DNA from 3 places in the Streptomyces sp. NPDC044571 genome. Region 3 is predicted to be linked to each of the others. Evidence: riboswitches for the same ligand, from Rfam matches in the RefSeq annotation. Region 3 holds a riboswitch; each other region holds the start of a gene.

Region 1 (7,531 bases), on a different contig from region 3:
AGCAGCCGCGGCGAGGGGGCCAGCGCCCGCGCCAGGGCGACCCGCTGCTGCTCACCGCCCGACAGCGAGGACACCGACCGGCGCTGGGCTCCGGGCAGGCCGACCAGCTCCAGCAGCTCGGCGACCCGGTCCCCGTACGCGGCGGCGCGTGCCGAGCCCCGCATCCGCAGGCCGAACGCCACGTTCCCGGCGACGTCGCGGTGGGGGAACAACTGGTGGTCCTGGAACATGAGCCCCACCCCGCGCCGGTGCACCGGCACCCGCTCCTGGTCCGCTCCGCCGAGCAGGACCCGACCGGCCGATACCGGCTGGAGCCCGGCGACGACCCGCAGCAGCGTGGACTTGCCGCTGCCGCTCGGCCCCAGCACGCACACGGTCTCGTGCTCGGCGACCCGGAGGTCCACGGAGTCGACGACGGCGCGCTCGCCGAAGCGGACCGTGACCCCGGCCAGTTCGAGCAACGTCATCAGAACTCCCCTGCGGTCGAGGTCTTGTCGGGTCGCAGCCGCTCCAGCACCAGCAGCGACACCGCACACACCAGCATCAGAATCGTGCTCAGGGCCATCGCCTGCCCGTAGTTCAGCTCACCGGCGCGCCCCAGCAGCCGTGCCACGGCCACCGGCAGGGTCGGACGGTCCGGCCGGGCGATGAACACGGTCGCCCCGAACTCCCCCAGCGAGACCGCGAAGGCGAACCCGGCCGCGATCAGCAGCGCCCGCCGCACCAGCGGCAGGTCCACCTCCCGCCAGGCCCGCAGCGGAGACGCCCCGAGCACGGCGGCGGCCTCGCGCAGCCGCACGTCCACGGCTCGCAGCACGGGCAGCATGGTCCGTACGACGAACGGCACCCCCACCAGCGCCTGCGCGAGCGGCACCAGGATCCACGAGGTCCGCAGATCGAGCGGCGGCTCGTCCAAGGTGATCAGGAACCCGAAGCCCACCGTCACCGCGGACACCCCGAGGGGCAGCATCAGCAGCGCGTCGAACCCGCGCACGAACCGGCCTCCGCGCCGGGTGAGCGCCGCCGCCGCGAGCCCCCCGATCAGCACGGCGATGGCGGTGGCGGCCAGCGCGTACTGGAGGGAGTTCCCGATCGCCTCCAACGGCGGGACGAGGAAGGTGCCGCCGCTCGCGTCCTGCAGCGCCCGGTAGAAGCCCGTCCCGTACCCGCCGGGCGCGTCGAAGGACCGCTCGACCAGCACGCCCAGCGGCAGCACGATCAGCAGCGCCACCGTCGCCAGCACCGCGCCCAGCAGCGCCCGCTGCGCCAGGCCGCGGGGGCGGTGCGCGGTCCGCGCCGGGTCCACCATCCGCAGGGCCGTCTCCCGTCTGCGCACGGTCCAGGCGTGCACGGCGAGGACGGCCCCGACCGCAGCGAACTGCACCATCGTCAGGACGGCGGCCGTGGGCAGGTCCAGCAGCTGCGCCGTCTGCCGGTAGACCTCCACCTCCAGCGTGGAGTACGAGGGGCCGCCCAGGATCTGCACGACGCCGAAGGAGGTGAAGGTGAACAGGAAGACCATGAGCGCGGCGGCGGCCACGGCGGGCCCCAGCGCGGGCAGCGTCACCTGCCGCCAGGCCGTGAACCGGCCGGCGCCCAGCACCCGGGCGGCCTCCTCCTGGCGCGGGTCGAGCTGCGCCCACAGCCCGCCCACCGTCCGGACGACGACGGCGTAGTTGAAGAAGACGTGGGCGAGCAGGATCGCCCAGACCGTGGTGTCCAGCCGGACGCCCCACAGTTCGTCCAGCAGCCCGCCCCGCCCGACCAGCGCCAGGAAGGCCGTGCCGACGACCACGGTCGGCAGCACGAACGGGACGGTGACCAGCGCCCGCAGCAGCTGTTTGCCGGGGAACTCGAAGCGTGCGAAGACGTACGCGCCGGGGAGCGCGACCAGCAGCGTGAGGGCCGTGGACGCGAGCGCCTGCCAGGTGGTGAACCAGAGCACGTCGGCGATGTCGGGCCGGGCCAGCACCTCGCCGATCCGGCCGAGCTGCCAGCCCTCGTCGGTCTTGACCCCGCGGCCGACGATCGCGACCACGGGATAGGCGAAGAACAGGCCGAAGAAGACGAGGGGCACGGCCATCAGGGCGAGTCTGACGGCCGTACCGCGTACGCCCTCCTGTGCAGGAGCGCTCTCGCGTCCTACTTCACGACCAGCGAGGACCATGTCCTGACCCACTGCTCACGGTTCTTGGCGATGGTGTCCGGAGCGACGTTCTCCGGCTTCTCGACCACCACGCCGTGCTTCGTGAACAGCTCCGGCAGCTTCGCGTCCTTGACCACCGGGTTCACGAACATCTGGAGCGGCATGTCCTCCTGGAACTTCTTGCCGACGAGGAAGTCGATGAGCGCCTTGCCGCCCTCCTCGTTCTTCGCTCCCTTCAGCAGGCCGGCGAACTCGACCTGGCGGAAGCAGGTGCCGGTCGCCACGCCCGTCGGGGCCTCGGCCGGCTGCGGGTCGGAGTAGAGGACCTCGACCGGCGGGCTGGAGGCGTAGGAGACGACCAGCGGGCGGTCGCCCTTGGCCTTCTTGCCGCCCGCGGAGCCCGAGAAGCGCTCGTTGTAGGCCTGCTCCCAGCCGTCGACGACCTCGACGCCGTTGGCCTTGAGCTTGCTCCAGTAGTCCTTCCAGCCGTCTTCGCCGTACTTGCCGACGGAGGCGAGCAGGAAGCCGAGCCCGGGCGAGGAGGTCGCCGCGTTCTCGGTGACCAGCAGGTTCTTGTACTCCGGCTTGACCAGGTCGTCCAGCGTCTGCGGCGGGGCGATCTTCTTGTCGGCGAAGTACGCCTTGTCGTAGTTGACGCAGATGTCGCCGGAGTCCACCGGGGTGACCCGGTGCTCCTTGTCGAGCATGTACTCCGGCTTGACCTCGCCCAGGCCCTTGGCCTCGTACGGGGTGAAGATGCCGTTGTCGAGCGCCCGCGAGAGCAGCGTGTTGTCGACGCCGAAGAAGACGTCGCCGCGCGGGGAGCCCTTGGTCAGGATCTCCTGGTTGAGCGCGGCGCCCGCGTCCCCCGACTTCAGGACCTTCACGGTGTAGCCGCTCTGCTGCTCGAACTCCTTGAGGACCGCTTCGGTCACGTTGAAGGAGTCGTGCGAGACGAGGGTGACGGTCTTGGACTTCGGCGCGCTGCTCGTGCCGCCGGCCGCCGGCTTGTCCTTCGCGTCGCTGCCGCAGGCGCTGAGCGCCGTGACGCCGAGCGCGGCCGCGAGCACGGTGCCCGCGATCTTCCTGGTGGTGCTCACTGGTGTATTCCTCCTGGGATGACCAGGAGAAGACGCGGCCCTGCCCGGCGCTCTGTCGAGCGCACGCCGGGCAGGGCGCAACAGCTTGAGTGATGACCGAACTTCCTACCCCGAATGACCGGGGCGAGGTTCAGAGGGTCTGCGGATGACGGTTACCGCACTCTCAGCGCTGTGGCGCTCCCCTGTCGGAATATGCAATTGGTTCGGCCACAGGGTACCCCGTGGCCGATTCCGGCCGACCGGAGCCGGAACCCAGGGCTCCGGTCAGCGCTCCGGTCCGGTCAGCGCTCCGAGGCCGCGAGCTGGCCGCAGGCGCCGTCGATCTCCTGACCGCGGGTGTCACGTACGGTCACCGGCACGCCGTGGCGGGCGATGGCCTCCACGAAGGCCTTCTCGTCCTCGGGACGCGAGGCCGTCCACTTCGAGCCGGGCGTCGGGTTCAGCGGGATCAGGTTGACGTGGACGCGCTTGCCCTTGAGCAGCCGGCCGAGCAGGTCTCCCCGCCAGGCCTGGTCGTTGATGTCGCGGATGAGGGCGTACTCGATCGAGATCCGGCGGCCCGACTTCTCGGCGTACTCCCAGGCGGCGTCGAGGACCTCGCGGACCTTCCAGCGGGTGTTCACGGGGACGAGGGTGTCGCGGAGCTCGTCGTCCGGGGCGTGCAGCGAGACCGCGAGGCGGCACTTGAAGCCCTCGTCGGCGAACCGCAGCATCGCCGGGACCAGGCCCACGGTGGAGACGGTGATGCCGCGCTGCGACAGGCCCAGGCCGTCGGGCTCGGGGTCGGTCAGGCGGCGGATGGCGCCGACGACCCGCTTGTAGTTGGCCAGCGGCTCGCCCATGCCCATGAAGACGATGTTCGACAGCCGGGCCGGGCCACCGGGGACCTCCCCGTCGCGCAGCGCGCGCATGCCGTCGACGATCTGGTGGACGATCTCCGCGGTGGAGAGGTTGCGGTCCAGGCCGGCCTGGCCGGTGGCGCAGAACGGGCAGTTCATACCGCAGCCGGCCTGCGAGGAGATGCACATGGTGACCCGGTCGGGGTAGCGCATCAGCACCGACTCGACGAGCGTGCCGTCGTGCAGCTTCCACAGGGTCTTGCGGGTGGTGTCGTCGTCGCACGAGATGTGCCGCACCACGTTCATCAGCTCGGGCAGCAGCTCCTGCTGGAGCTTCTCGCGGGAACCAGCGGGGATGTCCGTCCACTGCGCCGGGTCGTGCGCGTAGCGGGCGAAGTAGTGCTGCGAGAGCTGCTTGGCCCGGAACGGCTTCTCACCGATCGCGGCGACCGCCTCGCGCCGCTCCTCGGGGGTGAGGTCGGCGAGATGCCGGGGCGGCTTCTTGGCTCCACGGGGGGCGACGAAGGTGAGCTCTCCCGGGACGGGGCGGGCCATGGCAGGTACTCCTCGTAAGACGAAAGGCGCGCCGCAGAAGCAGCGCGCCTTTCAAGGGTAACCGCCCCGCCGGGGTTCAGCCGGTGCCGACGAAGGCCGCCAGCAGCAGCCACACCACCGGGGCGGTCGGCAGCAGGGAGTCGAGCCGGTCCATGATGCCTCCGTGACCCGGCAGCAGGGTGCCCATGTCCTTGATGCCCAGGTCCCGCTTGATCATCGACTCGCCGAGGTCGCCGAGCGTGGCGCTCACCGCGACGGCGAGCCCCAGCAGCAGGCCCTGCCACCAGGCGCCGCCGTCGATCAGGAACTCCATGCACAGGGCGCCGGCCGCCATCGCGAAGGTCACAGCGCCGAACAGACCCTCGCGGGTCTTCCCGGGGCTGATGCGCGGCGCGAGCTTGGTCTTGCCGAAGCGCCAGCCCACCGCGTAGGCCCCGGTGTCGCTGACCACGGTCAGCAGCAGGAAGGTGATCACCCGCTGCGGGCCGTCGTCCGCGGTGAGGAGCATCGCGACGAAGGTGGCCAGGAACGGCACGTAGAACGCCGCGAAGACGCCCGCCGTGACGTCCTTGAGGTAGTCCTCCGGCGGCTCCGTCATCCGCCAGACCAGGACCGCCAGCGCGGTCAGGGCCATGGCCACCCAGGCGCCCTCGGCCCCGCGGACGTATCCGGCGATGACCATGGCGGCGCCGCCGATCGCCAGCGGGACGAGCGGCGCCTTGATGCCCTTCCTCTCCTGGAGCCGGGAGGTGAGCTCCCACAGGCCCACGACGACCGCCACGACGATGACGCCGACGAAGACGGCCTTGACGACGAACAGCGAAGCGGCGATCACCGCGCCGAGGCCGACGCCGACCCCTATGGCGGCACGCAGATCCCGCCCCGCCCGCTTCTTCGGCGGCGGGGAGTCACTGTGCGGTGCCTGCGAAGGCGGAGGCGGGGGGCTGGGCATGGGCTCCTGCGGCGGCATCTCGGCGCGGAACGGGGGGCCGCCGTCGGCGGCGGCCCCCCGGTCGCGTGCTTCCCGGTCGTCGAAGTCACGGCCGGCGGCATCGGGAACGATGGGCATGGGCCGAGTGTGGGGGCCCACCAGCGCATCGTATGCGGGACCCGCCGGAACCGGCTCCGTGGCCCAGGGAGAGTCGTTCATCAGACTTCGAGGAGCTCGGCTTCCTTGTGCTTGAGCAGCTCGTCCACCTGCGCGACGTACTTCGCGGTGGTGTCGTCGAGCTCCTTCTCCGCGCGGCGCACCTCGTCCTCGCCGGACTCCTTGTCCTTGACGAGCTTGTCGAGGGCGTCCTTCGCCTTGCGGCGGATGGAGCGGATCGAGACCTTGGAGTCCTCGGCCTTGGTCCGCGCGACCTTGATGTACTCCTTGCGGCGGTCCTGCGTCAGCTCGGGGAAGGTCACCCGGATGATGTTGCCGTCGTTGCTGGGGTTGACCCCCAGGTCGGAGTCGCGGATGGCCTGCTCGATGTTGCGCAGGGCGCTCTTGTCGAACGGGGTCACCACGGCCATGCGCGGCTCGGGCACCGAGAAGGACGCGAGCTGGTTGATGGGGGTGATGGCGCCGTAGTAGTCCGCCACGATCTTGTTGAACATCGCCGGGTGCGCACGACCGGTGCGGATCGCGGCGAAGTCTTCCTTGGCGACGACGACGGCCTTCTCCATCTTCTCCTCGGCCTCGAGGAGGATTTCTTCGATCACCACGTGCTCCTGCATGTCTTGAATGGATGGTTCAGGCGGGCGGGGCGAGCCCGGCCGCGTAGGGCCGGGCCCGGCGGCGGACTGCTCAGGCCCGGGTTCCCTGGTCGCTGACGAGCGTGCCGATCTTCTCACCCTTGACGGCGCGGGCGATATTGCCCTCGGCGAGCAGTTCGAAGACGAGGATCGGCAGCTTGTTGTCACGGCACAGCGTGATCGCGGTGGCGTCGGCGACCTTGAGGTCGCGGGAGAGCACCTCGCTGTACTCCAGCGCGTCGAACTTCACCGCGTCGGGGTTCTTCTTGGGGTCGGAGTCGTAGACGCCGTCGACGCCGTTCTTGCCCATGAGCAGGGCCTCGGCGTCGATCTCCAAGGCGCGCTGGGCGGCCGTGGTGTCGGTGGAGAAGTACGGCATGCCCATACCGGCGCCGAAGATGACGACGCGGCCCTTCTCCAGGTGGCGCACGGCGCGCAGCGGGATGTACGGCTCCGCGACCTGGCCCATGGTGATGGCCGTCTGCACACGGGAGTCGATGCCTTCCTTCTCCAGGAAGTCCTGGAGGGCGAGGCAGTTCATGACGGTGCCGAGCATGCCCATGTAGTCGGACCGGGCGCGGTCCATGCCGCGCTGCTGGAGTTCGGCGCCGCGGAAGAAGTTGCCGCCGCCGATCACGACGGCGATCTCCGCGCCGTCGCGGACCACCGCGGCGATCTCGCGGGCGATGGCATGGACGACGTCGGGGTCGACGCCCAGTCCTCCGCCGCCGGAGAAGGCCTCGCCGGACAGCTTCAGCATGAAGCGGCGGCCCTTCTTGTCGTGGTCGCTCTTGTCGTCGGAAGCGGTGTGGGGGTCCACGCCCTGATTCATGGAGATCTCCTCGTGCACATACGAAGAAGGCCATTGCCGGTGGGTCCTCGCGGTTCCCTCTGCGGCAATGGCCTCCTCGTCAGATCTGCGGTCGTTCCGCGCGCACGCGGACGACTGCTTCAGACCCTACCGGGGTCCGGTGTCCGTCGTTGTACGGACGGACTCAGATGCCGACCTTGATGCGCGAGAAGCGCTTCAGGGTGACACCGGCCTCGTCCAGGACCTTCTGGACGGACTTCTTGTTGTCCAGGGCGTACGGCTGGCCGAGGAGGGTGGCCTCCTTGAAGAAGCCGTTGACGCGACCCTCGACGATCTTGGC
Region 2 (7,531 bases), on a different contig from region 3:
GACGAGCCCGAAGTCGGCCACCTTGACCCGGCCGTCGTCGCCTATCAGGACGTTCTCGGGCTTCATGTCGCGGTGCACGAACCCGGCCCGGTGGGCGGCGCCGAGGGCGGCGAGGACGGGTTCGAGGATGTCGAGCGCGGCGCGCGGCTGGAGGGCGCCGCGCTCACGGAGCACGTCACGCAGCGTGCAGCCGGAGACGTACTCCATGGCGAGGTACGTGTACGGCCCGTCGGTGCCCTGGTCGAAGACGGCGACCACGTTGGGGTGGGCGAGGCGCGCCACGGACTTGGCCTCGCGGATGAAGCGGTCGACGAAGGCGATGTCGGCGGCGAGGGCCGGGTGCATGACCTTCAGGGCCAGGACGCGGTCGAGGCGGGTGTCGACGGCCCGGTAGACCGTTGCCATGCCGCCGGCCGCGATGCGGGCGTCGATGCGGTAGCGGTCGTCGAGCGTCTGCCCGACGAGGGGGTCGTCCAGGGTCGTGTCCACCCGGGGATTCTACGAGCCGGTCAGCTGCCGCCGGGCTCGGTGGTCCGGCTTGCAGCGCACCTGTGACGTGGCCGACGCCGTCCGGTGCCGCTGCGCGGGCCCGGGCGCGCGCAGCGGCGGCCCGTCAGAACGCCGGGCGCTCCGGGTCCAGGGCGGCACGGCCCTCCGCGGGGGAGGAGGCCTCCGCGAAGCGGCGCTGGGGGATGCGGCCCGCCCGGTGGGCCAGCCGGCCCGCCGACACCGCGTCGCGCATGGCCGCGGCCATGAGGACGGGCGCCTGCGCCCGGGTGACCGCCGAGGCCAGCATGACCGCCGCGCACCCCAGCTCCATCGCCAGCGCCGCGTCCGACGCCGTGCCCGCCCCCGCGTCCAGGATCACCGGGACCCCGGCCCGCTCCGCGATCAACTCGAAGTTGTGGGGGTTGCGGATCCCCATCCCCGACCCGATCGGGGAGCCCAGCGGCATGATCGCCGCACAGCCGGCGTCCTCCAGCTTGCGCGCCAGCACCGGGTCGTCGTTCGTGTACGGCAGCACGGTGAAGCCCTCGTCGACCAGGGTCTCGGCCGCCGCCAGCAGCTCCTCCCCGTCCGGCAGGAGCGTCCGCTCGTCCGCGATGACCTCCAGCTTGATCCAGTCCGTGCCCAGCGCCTCCCGCGCGAGCCGCGCCGTGAGCACGGCCTCGCCCGCCGTGAAGCAGCCCGCCGTGTTCGGCAGGACCGCGATGCCCAGCTTGGAGAGCAGCGAGAGGACGGATCCCTTGACCGTGGGGTCCAGGCGCCGCATCGCCACCGTCGTGAGTTCGGTCCCCGAGGCGATCAGGGCCCGTTCCAGGATCTCCAGGCTCGGCGCCCCTCCCGTACCCATGATCAGGCGGGAGGAGAAGGTCCGGTCGCCCAGTGCGAAGACGTCGTCGGCCATGGCTCAGCCCCCCTGCACCGCGGTGAGAACCTCGACGCGGTCGCCCTCGCCCACCGGCGTGAGGGGCCACTGGCCGCGCGGGACCACGGTCTCGTTGAGGGCGGCCGCGACACCGGACGGGGCCGCGGTCAGGGTGGCGACCACGGCGTCGAGCGTGGTGCCGGCCGCGATCTCGCGCGGCTCGCCGTTGACGGAGATGGTCATGCGTACGACTCCTCGCGTGCGGAACTGAAGCGGCGGGGGCTGAACGGCCGGGCGAGCTCCGCCACCGTGCCGGTGGCCAGCAGCTGGGCCATCACATCGCCGGTCAGCGGGGTCAGCAGCACCCCGTTGCGGTAGTGCCCGGTGGCCAGGTGCAGACCCGGCAGGTCGGTCGGGCCGAGCAGCGGGGCGTTGTCGGGGGAGCCGGGGCGCAGCCCGGCCCGGGTCTCGGTCAGCGGCAGTTCGGTGATGCCGGGCACCAATTCGTGGGCGTCCCGCAGGAGTTCGTAGACCCCGCCGGCGGTGACCGTGGTGTCCCAGCCGAGTTCCTCGCTGGTGGCGCCGACGACGAGCTCGCCGTTCTCCCGCGGCACCAGGTAGACGTGGCTGCCGCGTACGACCGCCCGCACCGTGCGGGACAGGAACGGCGCGTACGCCGCCGGCACCGCGAGCCGCAGCACCTGCCCCTTCACCGGCCGCACCGGAGGCAGCACCTGCGCCGGTACGCCGTCCAGCCTCCCGCTGAGCGAACCGGCAGCCAGCACCACCTGGTCCGCCCCCAGCAGCGTGCCGTCGTCGAGCTCCGCCCCCGCGGCCCGGTCGGCGCTCACCACCAGCCGCCGCGCGCCCGCCCGGTGGATCTCCACCCCCGCGCCCTCGCAGGCGGCCAGCAGCGCGGCCGCCAGCCGGCGCGGGTCGACCTGGTGGTCGCCGTCGACCCGCAGCCCGCCCCGTACGCCCGGGGCCAGCATCGGCTCCAGGCGCCGGCACTCGCGGCCGGTGAGCCACTCGGACTCCAGTCCGCAGCGGCGCTGCAACGCGTGCAGTTCGCGCAGGTGGAGGCGGTCGTCGGCGTCGAGGGCCACGGCGAGGGTGCCGCAGGCGCGGTAGCCGATGTCCATGCCGCCGCTCGCCTCGGCCAGCTCGGCGGCGAACTCCGGATAGCGGGCGGCGGAGGCCAGGTTGAGGCCCAGCAGGGTCTCCTCGCCGTAGTGGAGCTCGGTGACGGCGGCCAGCATGCCCGCCGCGACCCAGGCGGCCCCGCCGCCCGGGGCCGGATCGGCGAGCACGGTGCGCAGTCCGCGCCGGGCGGCCCGCCAGGCGGTGACCAGGCCGATGATCCCGCCCCCGATGACGAGGACGTCGGATCCCTTTCGAGATGAGTGCATGGGCGTCCAGCCCCTCCCTTCGCCGGCATGACCCGGATCAGGTTCGTACGGTCGGAGGCCGGCCAGCCTCCCTCTCAGCCCGGTACGCCCGGACTCCCGCGATAGGTACGGTGGCCAGACTAACCCTGGCGCCGCCCTCCGGTAAGGCGGCTTCCCCGGCCTCCGTTCCTGATGGGCTGTCAGGTGGCTAGGGTGGGCGGCGTGAGCGAGCAGACGGAAAAGACTGAGAGCGGCATCGTCATCGTCGGCGCCGGAATGGCCGGGGTGCAGACCGCGGTCGCCCTGCGGGAGCAGGGCTGGACCGGCCCCCTGACCCTGCTGGGCGCCGAACCCCACCAGCCCTACGACCGGCCCCCGCTGTCCAAGGCGGTCCTGCTCGGCAAGGCCGAGGACTCCGCCTTCGACGTGGACTTCGAAGGGCTGGGGATCGAGCTCCGGCTCGGCACGGAGGTGACCGCCCTGCGCGCCGCCGACCGCGAACTCGACACCGAGGCGGGTCCGGTCCCGTACGAGGTCCTCGTGCTGGCCACCGGTGCCGAACCGCTGACCCTGCCGGGCGCCGAGGGCGTCCCCGGCGTGCACCTGCTGCGCACCCTGGACGACGCGGCCCGGCTGCGCCCGGTGCTGGCGACCGCCCCGGCGGCGGTCGTGGTCGGGGCGGGCTGGATCGGGGCGGAGTTCGCCACCGCCGCGCGGGAGGCGGGCTGCGCCGTGACGGTGGTCGAGGCGGCCGACCGGGTGCTGGCCGGGGCACTGCCCGGGGAGGTCGCCGCCCCGATGGCCCGCTGGTACGAGGAGGCGGGGGCCGAACTGCTGACCGGCACCAAGGTGGCCTCGGTGGAGCCCGGCCGGGTCCTGCTGGCGGACGGCCGGGAGCTGGCTGCGGGCGCGGTGGTCGTGGGCATCGGGGCCCGGCCGGCGACGGGCTGGCTGGCGGGATCGGGCGTGGAGCTCGGGCCCGACGGCGCGGTGGTGGCCGACGCGCACCTGCGGACCGCGCTGCCCGGCGTGTACGCGGTGGGGGACTGCGCGTCCTTCCCGTCGGCGCGGTACGGGGCGCGGCTCCTGGTGCACCACTGGGACAACGCGCTCCAGGGGCCGCGGGTGGTGGCGGCGAACATCCTGGCGGGCGAGCCCGTGCAGGTGTACGACCCGGTCCCGTACTTCTGGTCGGAGCAGTTCGGCCGGTTCGTGCAGTACGCGGGACACCACGCCGGTGCGGACACCCTGCTGTGGCGCGGGGACCCGGCCGAGCCCACGTGGTCGGTGTGCTGGCTCCGCGACGGGGCGCTGGTGGCGCTCCTGGCGGTGGGCCGCCCCCGGGACCTGGCGCAGGGCCGCAAGCTGATCGAGACGGGCACCCCCCTCGATCCCGCCAAGGTCGGCGACCCGGAGACCCCCCTGAAGTCGGCGGCCGCCTAGGAGGGGCATCGGGGAGACCCGGACGGGCGGGCTCGGGTACCGGGTGTCGGTGCGAGGTGGCAGGCTTGTGTCCGTGACCGAGATTGACGCAAAGATCGATGCCCTTGTCCCCGCCTGGCTGTACCTCCCCGACATCGCGGAGATGCTCGACATCGAAGTGACCCGGGTCCGCCAGCTGGTCAAGGAAGGTCAGCTGATCGCCGTGCGCCGTGGCGAGAACCGCGCGCTGCAGGTACCCGCCCCCTTCATCGACGGCGACAAGGTCGTCAAGGGCCTGGCCGGCCTGCTGACCGTCCTCCGTGACGACGGCTTCTCCGACGAGGAGATGCTGGAGTGGCTGTTCACCGCCGACCCGACCCTGCCCGGCACCCCCGTGCAGGCCCTGAGGGAGAATCGCGGCACGGAGGTGAAGCGCCGGGCCCAGGCGCTCGCCCTCTGACCGGAGTCCCGATTCCCGGGTCCTGAGCGGACTCGGCCGATCCATCGCGGTGTGCGGGCCGAGCGGCCCGCGCACCGCGCCACCACGGGGGGTACCCATGTCCGCGAACGCCCAGCTGTCCGACGCCCGGCTCTACCTGTGCACGGACGCCCGCAAGCGGCAGGGCGACCTCCCCGAGTTCCTCGACGCCGTCCTGGCCGGCGGAGTGGACATCGTCCAGCTCCGCGACAAGGGCATGGAGGCGGGCGAGGAGCTCGAACACCTCCAGGTCTTCGCCGAGGCCGCCCGCCGGCACGGCAAGCTCCTCGCGGTGAACGACCGCGCCGACGTCGCCCATGCCATCGGCTCCGACGTGCTGCACCTCGGCCAGGGCGACATCCCGGTGCCCGCCGCCCGCGCGATACTCGGCGGAGGAGTGCTCGTCGGGCGCTCCTGCCACGCCGAGTCCGAGGTCGACGCCGCCGTCGCGGAACCCGGCGTGGACTACTTCTGCGCCGGCCCCTGCTGGCCCACCCCCACCAAGCCCGGCCGCCACGCCCCCGGCCTGGATCTCGTCCGGTACGCGGCCTCCCTCACCCAGGACCGGCCCTGGTTCGCCATCGGCGGGATCGACGCCGGCAACCTGGACGAGGTCCTGGACGCCGGAGCCACCCGCGTCGTGGTCGTGCGCGCCCTGACCGAGGCCTCCGACCCGGGAGCGGCCGCGGCCGAGCTGGCCAAGCGGATCCGGGCGCGCGCTTCCCAGTAGCCCCCGGGCGGAGGGTGTCCAAAAGGCTGTCCAAAAGGCGGACGCCGCTTCGGCGTCCGCGACCCCCCGTCTAACCTGCCCGTATGGCCCTTGGTACCGCTTCCACCTGGACGGATCGTGCACGCACGGTCCGTGACCTTCTGGCGTCCGGGGATCCCTCGTACTCCTTCGAGTTCTGGGCTCCCAAGACCGAGAAGGGCGAGCGCAACCTCTGGAACGCCCTGCGCCGCATCGAGGCGGTCGCGCCGAGCTTCGTCTCGGTCACCTACGGGGCCGGCGGCTCCACCCGCGGCGGCACCGTCAAGGCCACCGAGCAGATCGCCGCGGACACCACCCTGACCCCGGTCGCCCACCTGACCGCCGTCGACCACTCGGTCGCCGAGCTGCGCCACGTCATCGGCCAGTTCGCGGACGCGGGCATCCGCAACATGCTGGCCCTGCGCGGAGACCCGCCGGGCGACCCCATGGGCCCGTGGGTGGCGCACCCCGAGGGCGTCCACTTCGCCGCCGACCTGGTCCGGCTGGTCAAGGAGTCCGGCGACTTCTGCGTCGGCGTCGCGGCCTTCCCCGACATGCACCCGCGCTCGGAGGACTGGGACACGGACATCCGGCACTTCGTGGACAAATGCCGTGCAGGTGCGGACTATGCGATCACCCAGATGTTCTTCGATCCGGAGAACTATCTGCGGCTGCGCGACAGCGTCGAAAAGGCGGGCTGTGAGACCCCGATCATCCCCGAGGTCATGCCTGTTGTGAACATCAGGCAGCTCGACCGGCTGCCCCAACTCAGCAACGCGGTCTTCCCCGAGGCCGTGAAAGAGCGCATGCTCGCCGTCAAGGACGATCCGGCCGCTGTACGCTCCATGGGGATCGAGTTCGCCACGGAGTTCTGCGCGCGGCTGCTGTCCGAGGGTGTCCCAGGGCTGCACTTCATCACGCTGAACAACTCCACGGCGACTCTCGAAATCTACGAGAACCTGGGCCTGCACCAGCGGGCCTGATCGGCCGTACCCGGGGCGGCCGTACCGAGAGGTGCCACGCATGGGAATGACGGTCCTCTACATCGCGTTCGGTTTCGTCGCGCTGTGGCTGCTTGCCGAGGTCCTGATGCAGTACAAGGCCCGGCTGCGCTGGCGCCTGCTCGCCTTCGCCGGGTTCCTCGGCGTGGTCGCCGGGGTGCTGCTGCCCTCGGTGCTGGTCATCGCGGTCGGCGCGGCCGCCTTCGCCGTGGGCCAGACCCTGGTCACGCTCTCCTTCCGCAAGGGCTTCGTGGCCGGTTGGGCGCTGCGCCGCGGCGGTCAGCCCGTACGCCAGACCCGGCGGCGGCGGGCGGGCGGTCCGCGCCCGGAGCCGGCGCTGGAGGTGACCGCCCTGGAGTACGGGGCCGAAGGCCCGGACGGGCCCGGCGTGGACGCCGACGAGGACGCCGGGGACTCCACCCCCTCGCCGCAGCCGCAGTTCCAGGCCTCGACCGAGCAGTTCTACAGCCCGGAGCCGCTGCCCGAGGACACCGGCTCGTACGGGATACAGAGCTTCGCCCCCGCCGCGGACGCGGGACAGGGCGCCGCCTTCACCTCGGCGTACACCGCGTCCGAGCAGGACGCCCACCAGTACGCCCCCTCCTTCGATGCGCAGGCCTACGACCCGCAGTCCCAGGGCGGCTACGACTACTCCGGCTACCCAGGAGGCGGCGAGCAGCAGGTCTACGCCGCCTACTCCGACCCGTACATCGGCACCGGCGGCGGGGTCATCCCGCCGCAGCCGTACGACTACACCCCGTACGGATCGGGCTACACCCCCGACCCCTACGCGAGCCAGGGCGGCCAGCAGTCGTACACGATGGACACCCCGCCCGGAGGGGTGTGGGTGCCGCAGCAGCGGGACGTGGCGCAGCCGTACCCGGAGGAGCAGGGCGGGTACCCCCAGCAGCAGCCGCAGCAGTACCCGTACCAGGGCACCGGGGAGTACGAGCAGTACCGCTACTGAGAGCCGGTCACCGCTGCTCCGCCCGAGCGGAGCAGCGGGCCGCTCACTGCGAGCCCTTGAAGTCCGCGCCCTCCACGATCAGCCCGGCCACCAGCGCCCCCGTCATCCCGGCGTGCGCGAGCCCGCCGCCGGGGTGGGCCCAGCCGCCCGCCAGGAAC
Region 3 (5,439 bases):
CGTCAGCGTTCGGATCAGTCGGCCAGCGGCAGGTACACGCGGTTGCCGCTCGCCGCGAACTCGGCGGATTTCTCCGCCATGCCCGCCTCGATCTCCTCGGCCTTCAGGTCCCCGCCGTGCTCACGGCGGATGTCCTGAGAGATCTTCATCGAGCAGAACTTCGGACCGCACATGGAGCAGAAGTGCGCGGTCTTGGCCGGCTCGGCCGGGAGGGTCTCGTCGTGGAACTCGCGCGCCGTGTCCGGGTCGAGGGCCAGGTTGAACTGGTCCTCCCAGCGGAACTCGAACCGCGCGTCCGACAGGGCGTCGTCCCATTCCTGGGCGCCCGGGTGTCCCTTGGCCAGGTCCGCTGCGTGCGCCGCGATCTTGTAGGTGATAACGCCGGTCTTCACGTCGTCGCGGTTGGGCAGACCCAGGTGCTCCTTCGGCGTCACGTAGCAGAGCATCGCGGTGCCCCACCAGGCGATCATCGCGGCGCCGATGCCCGAGGTGATGTGGTCGTACGCGGGGGCGACGTCCGTGGTCAGCGGACCGAGCGTGTAGAACGGCGCCTCCTCGCAGATCTCCTGCTGGAGGTCGATGTTCTCCTTGATCTTGTGCATCGGGACGTGGCCCGGACCCTCGATCATGGTCTGCACGTTGTGCCGCTTGGCGATCGTGTTCAGCTCGCCCAGCGTCTTCAGCTCGGCGAACTGCGCCGCGTCGTTGGCGTCCGCGATGGACCCGGGCCGCAGGCCGTCACCGAGGGAGTACGTGACGTCGTACATCGCGAGGATCTCGCAGAGCTCCTCGAAGTTGGTGTAGAGGAAGTTCTCCTTGTGGTGCGCGAGGCACCACGCCGCCATGATCGAACCGCCGCGCGAAACGATGCCGGTCTTGCGGCGCGCCGTCAGCGGCACGTACGGCAGCAGCACACCTGCGTGGACCGTCATGTAGTCGACGCCCTGCTCGGCCTGCTCGATGACCGTGTCCTTGTAGATCTCCCAGGTCAGGTCCTCGGCCTTGCCGTCGACCTTCTCCAGCGCCTGATACAGCGGCACGGTTCCGATCGGGACCGGGGAGTTGCGCAGCACCCACTCGCGGGTGGTGTGGATGTTGCGTCCGGTGGAGAGGTCCATGACCGTGTCCGCACCCCAACGGGTCGCCCAGGTCATCTTCTCCACCTCCTCCTCGATGGAGGAGGTGACCGCGGAGTTGCCGATGTTGGCGTTGACCTTCACCAGGAAGCGCTTGCCGATGATCATCGGCTCGATCTCCGGGTGGTTCACGTTCGCAGGAAGCACGGCGCGCCCTGCGGCGATCTCCTCGCGGACCACCTCGGGGGAGACGTTCTCCCGGATGGCGACGTACTCCATCTCCGGGGTGATCTCGCCGCGGCGGGCGTAGGCGAGCTGCGTGACGGCGGCGCCGTCGCGACCCCGGCGGGGCTGGCGGGGGCGGCCCGGGAAGACCGCGTCGAGGTTCTTGAGGCCACCGCGCGGCGAGGTGTGCTTGATGCCGTCGTCCTCGGGGCGGACGGGGCGGCCCGCGTACTCCTCGGTGTCACCGCGGCCGATGATCCAGTTCTCCCGCAGCGGCGGCAGGCCGCGGCGTACATCGGTCTCGATCTGGGGATCGGTGTACGGCCCGGACGTGTCGTAGAGCGTGACGTCCTTGCCGTTGGTGAGGTGGACCTGGCGGACCGGCACCCGGATGTCGGGGCGGGAGCCCGCCACGTACCCCTTGTGCCAGCCCGGCTGGCGCTCGATTTGGCCGTCGGCGTCCTGACTGACGGCAGGCGTGCGTGCGTCCTGAATGGTCATGAGACCTGATCTCCCTACGCCGGCATTACCCGGTAACAGGTTCGGCGGTCGACGCAGCCTCTTCCCGTACGCCTGTACTGCGCGCGTACGGTGATCAGCGTCCTCTCAGCCCGGTGCTCCGAGCTCCCGCGTTGTGCAAAGGTGCCCCCACGCTAGCGTCATCTGTGGCGTGCTGAACAGTGGGCCCCCTCAACTCTTGCGATGATCGGCCGGTGACGTCCTCGCCGCAGCCCCCCGCCGATCTGCCAGAGCCCTCCGGCCACCCGGACCACGCGCACGCGGGTCCGGGGCATGCGCACGGGCCTTCCCCCGGTTCCGGGCACAGCCATGGGCACAGCCACGGCCACGGACCGGCGGCTCCCGTCTCCCGCCATTTGCGCCGGGTCATCGCAGCCGTACTGATCCCCTTCGCGGCCGCGGTCTTCATCGGCATGGCGGTGCTCTGGCCGGGCGGCGCCCCCGCCCACGAGCGTTCCGGAGTGGGCTTCGACCGCCAGACCCAGCAGGGCAAGGTCGTCGCCCTCGAACAGGTCGACTGCAAATCGGTGAACGTCTCGCAGGTGCCTCCGACCGGCAACACCTCCACCCCGGAGGGCCGGGAGGCGCAGGCCGCGCAGACCGGGCAGTGCAAGAAAGCCACCGTCGAGGTCGGCACCGGTCCGGAAAAGGGCCGCACGTTCATCGAGATCGTCCAGCCGGGCGCGCCACGGCAGTTGGCGGACGGCCAGGAGGTGGTCGTGGCCTACGCCCCGGACGCGCCGCGGGATCTCCAGTACTCCGTGATCGACGTGAACCGCAAGCTCCCGCTGGCCCTGCTGGCCGGGCTCTTCGCCGTGGCGGTGGTCGTCGTCGGCCGGATGCGCGGTGTGTTCGCACTGATCGCACTGGTGGTCAGCTTCGGAGTGCTGACGCTCTTCATCCTTCCGGCAATCCTGCAGGGCTCCAACCCGCTGGTGGTCGCGGTCATCGGCGCCAGCGCGATCATGCTCATCGCGCTCTACATGTGTCACGGACTGACCGCCCGGACCTCGGTCGCCGTGCTCGGCACGCTGGTTTCACTGCTGTTGATCGGGCTGCTGGGCTCACTCTTCATCGACTGGGCGTTCCTGAGCGGGAACACGGACGACAACACCGGACTGATCCACGGGCTCTACCCCGCCATCGACATGAGCGGCCTGCTGCTCGCAGGCATCATCATCGGATCCCTGGGCGTGCTCGACGATGTGACGGTCACCCAGACCTCGGCCGTCTGGGAACTGCACCAGGCAGACCCGTCCATGGGGTCACGTGCCTTGTACCGGGCGGCCATCCGGATCGGTCGCGACCACATCGCCTCGGTGGTCAACACCCTGGTCCTCGCCTATGCAGGCGCCGCGCTGCCCCTGCTGCTGCTGTTCTCGATCGCGAACAGCAGCATGGGCTCGGTGGCCAACAGCGAGCTCGTCGCGGAGGAGATCGTCCGTACCCTCGTGGGGTCCATCGGCCTGGTGGCCTCGGTTCCGGTCACCACGGCGCTGGCGGCACTGGTCGTGTCCGCCGACCGGCCGGGGCCCCCGGCCGGTGCGGCGGCCTCGGGGCCGGTCCGCACGGGCCGGGGCCGGCGCCGCAAGCGCTGAACACCGCTGCCGCGAAAGGTCAGCCGGCGTTCCGCTCGTTCTGCTGGGCCTCGGCGAGGATCTTGCCGAGCGCTTGGTCGAGGTCACCCTCGAAGTCGCCGAGGCTGCGCTCCTGGCCGAGGGGAACCAACCGGTCGGTGCGGTCGAGGAAGGCGACGAGCGGCGCCGCACCGGCGCGGAACAGGGCGCGGTCGGGCCCGACATGGAGACGGATGTGGACGTCTGACAGCTCGTCGGGGTCGATGGGGGCGATGTGCACATCTCCGTCGCCACAGGGCTTGTTGATGCCGTCGAGGAGCAGCTCTCTGCCGAACGCCCAGGTCACGGGGGCGTCTCCGGGGAGGTGGAAGGTCAGGCGTACGGCATAGGGATCACGGGCGTCGTACCCGAGCTCCACTGGGATCCGGAACGAGAGCTCCTCGGAAACGAGGAAGCTCATCATGACCTCTGCCTGTACCGACTCGCGCATTGCCTACCCCGCTGTAGTGGAAGTGGCCAGGAATGATCCCCAGGGACCTCTTGACAAGGGTGGTGTAAGCGCTGGCGGATCACAAGGAGTGAGATTTCAGATACTGATAGAGAACGAGAGGGTGCTCAACAGCGCGCCTACTTCACTCCGCAGTCGATCAACCGCAGAGCGCAATCGGTCTTCTTGATGCAAGGGAAGGGAAATGGCCATCGTTGCGGCCGTATCGCCGGCCGTGATGGGGATCGCCGCGCATACCGTGCCGAGCACATACTCCTGACGCTCCGTAACCGGCTGCATCCGGCCGAGGGACGCAATCCGGCGTTCCAGCGCACGCTGGTCCCGGACCGTGTATGCGGTGAGGGGACCGACGGGGTGGCGGTCGTAGTAGTCCTTCCGCGTCTCCTCGTCGAGCTGCGCCAGCAGGCACTGTCCGATGGCGTGCGCATGGCCGGTCTCGCGGAAATCGGCCCACTCCTCGCAGGCCGGGGTGGCTGGGGTGTCGGAGACACCGACGACCTCGATCTCACCCTCGCGGAACACCGCGAAGTAGACGGGGGCGCCGACCGCGTCGCGGAAGTGGGCCAGTGATTCGAGGATCATGCTGCGACGTTTCTGCTGCAGTCCGGCACGTGCCAGCCGCCCGGCGGCGTCGCCAAGGACGAACACCCCGCCCTCACGGCGCAGATAGCCCTCGTGAGTGAGAGTGCGCAGCAGGTGGTACGCGGTGGGAAGGGGGAGCCCGGCCTCGCGGGCCAGTTGTTTCGCCGGGGCTCCCTCACTGTGGGAACCCACCGCTTCGAGCAGCCTCAGCGCCCTCTGCACCGACCCGATCAGCGTCGGCACACCGGCGTTGTGAAGCGAAGACAAAGCTCACCCCCAGGCGTGGCAGCGGGCCTCGGAGTGACCCGCCGTGCGGGGGCCGCCCCCGCACGGTCCGTGTTCCTGGGGGTCGTGCTCGGCTGGTGCTAGACATCACCGCAGGGCAGAGCGGATCTACCGGCGTTCGGTGCCCAGGGATCGGCACAGATTGCCACTCTATCCGCCGATTCCAGCGGTGTGAGGGGTTTCGCACCTCATGTTCGCCCACCTGGGTTAGTCCGCGGTCACCGGGCAGGGACCTACCACTCGTTGGACGAGGACTTCGTCCCGTTCCCACTGAACTTCTTCACCAAGAAGACCAGGGCGCCCACGAGAGCGACGAACAGCAGCACGTCGAAGACGAAGCCGATCAGCGCGCTGAGGATGCTGGTGATGACGCCGCCGAACACCAAGACCACCAGAAGCGGGATGGCGACCCACTTCACCCACCAGGGCATGCCTGCCAGTGTCTCGCGGATGCCGTCCATGTCCTCGACCTCTTCCTCTTCCTCGTCCGTGACTTCCTGCTCTCGATGCTAGGAGTCCGCGGACGGGGCCGGGGGCCCGCGAGCCCCCGCAGTCCCCTGATCCGCCCCCTAGGGGGCGGGGGTCCCGGCCCTCCGTCCACAGGGGCCGTTACGCCTCCGGCGGCGAGAACACCACGAGCACCTTGAGGTCCTCGGTGATGTGGTGG

Evidence for each region. Region 3 has a riboswitch for thiamine pyrophosphate ahead of thiC (phosphomethylpyrimidine synthase ThiC). Riboswitches for the same ligand answer to the same signal wherever they lie in the genome.
Region 1: it holds a riboswitch for thiamine pyrophosphate, as region 3 does, so the genes downstream of both, AB0B01_RS27590 (thiamine ABC transporter substrate-binding protein) here and thiC (phosphomethylpyrimidine synthase ThiC) in region 3, are expected to answer to the same signal.
Region 2: it holds a riboswitch for thiamine pyrophosphate, as region 3 does, so the genes downstream of both, thiO (glycine oxidase ThiO) here and thiC (phosphomethylpyrimidine synthase ThiC) in region 3, are expected to answer to the same signal.

The regions. Positions count from the first base shown of each region.
Region 1 is NZ_JBEZBN010000072.1:2,515-10,045, reverse strand. Features, by position in the region: gene AB0B01_RS27600 (ABC transporter ATP-binding protein) at 1-467, opposite strand, end outside; gene AB0B01_RS27595 (iron ABC transporter permease) at 467-2,083, opposite strand; gene AB0B01_RS27590 (thiamine ABC transporter substrate-binding protein) at 2,143-3,246, opposite strand; TPP riboswitch at 3,331-3,440, opposite strand; gene rlmN (23S rRNA (adenine(2503)-C(2))-methyltransferase RlmN) at 3,528-4,640, opposite strand; gene AB0B01_RS27580 (phosphatidate cytidylyltransferase) at 4,717-5,790, opposite strand; gene frr (ribosome recycling factor) at 5,790-6,347, opposite strand; gene pyrH (UMP kinase) at 6,433-7,212, opposite strand; gene tsf (translation elongation factor Ts) at 7,376-7,531, opposite strand, start outside.
Region 2 is NZ_JBEZBN010000043.1:2,116-9,646, reverse strand. Features, by position in the region: gene pknB (Stk1 family PASTA domain-containing Ser/Thr kinase) at 1-489, opposite strand, end outside; gene AB0B01_RS22180 (thiazole synthase) at 614-1,408, opposite strand; gene thiS (sulfur carrier protein ThiS) at 1,412-1,612, opposite strand; gene thiO (glycine oxidase ThiO) at 1,609-2,778, opposite strand; TPP riboswitch at 2,776-2,888, opposite strand; gene AB0B01_RS22165 (FAD-dependent oxidoreductase) at 2,980-4,200, shown strand; gene AB0B01_RS22160 (Rv2175c family DNA-binding protein) at 4,274-4,639, shown strand; gene thiE (thiamine phosphate synthase) at 4,737-5,387, shown strand; gene metF (methylenetetrahydrofolate reductase [NAD(P)H]) at 5,471-6,388, shown strand; gene AB0B01_RS22145 (hypothetical protein) at 6,429-7,373, shown strand; gene AB0B01_RS22140 (NAD(P)/FAD-dependent oxidoreductase) at 7,417-7,531, opposite strand, start outside.
Region 3 is NZ_JBEZBN010000069.1:140-5,578, forward strand. Features, by position in the region: gene thiC (phosphomethylpyrimidine synthase ThiC) at 15-1,802, opposite strand; TPP riboswitch at 1,797-1,942, opposite strand; gene AB0B01_RS27195 (YibE/F family protein) at 2,015-3,418, shown strand; gene AB0B01_RS27200 (SsgA family sporulation/cell division regulator) at 3,438-3,887, opposite strand; gene AB0B01_RS27205 (helix-turn-helix domain-containing protein) at 3,984-4,730, opposite strand; gene AB0B01_RS27210 (DUF5326 family protein) at 5,006-5,233, opposite strand; gene AB0B01_RS27215 (cupin domain-containing protein) at 5,382-5,439, opposite strand, start outside.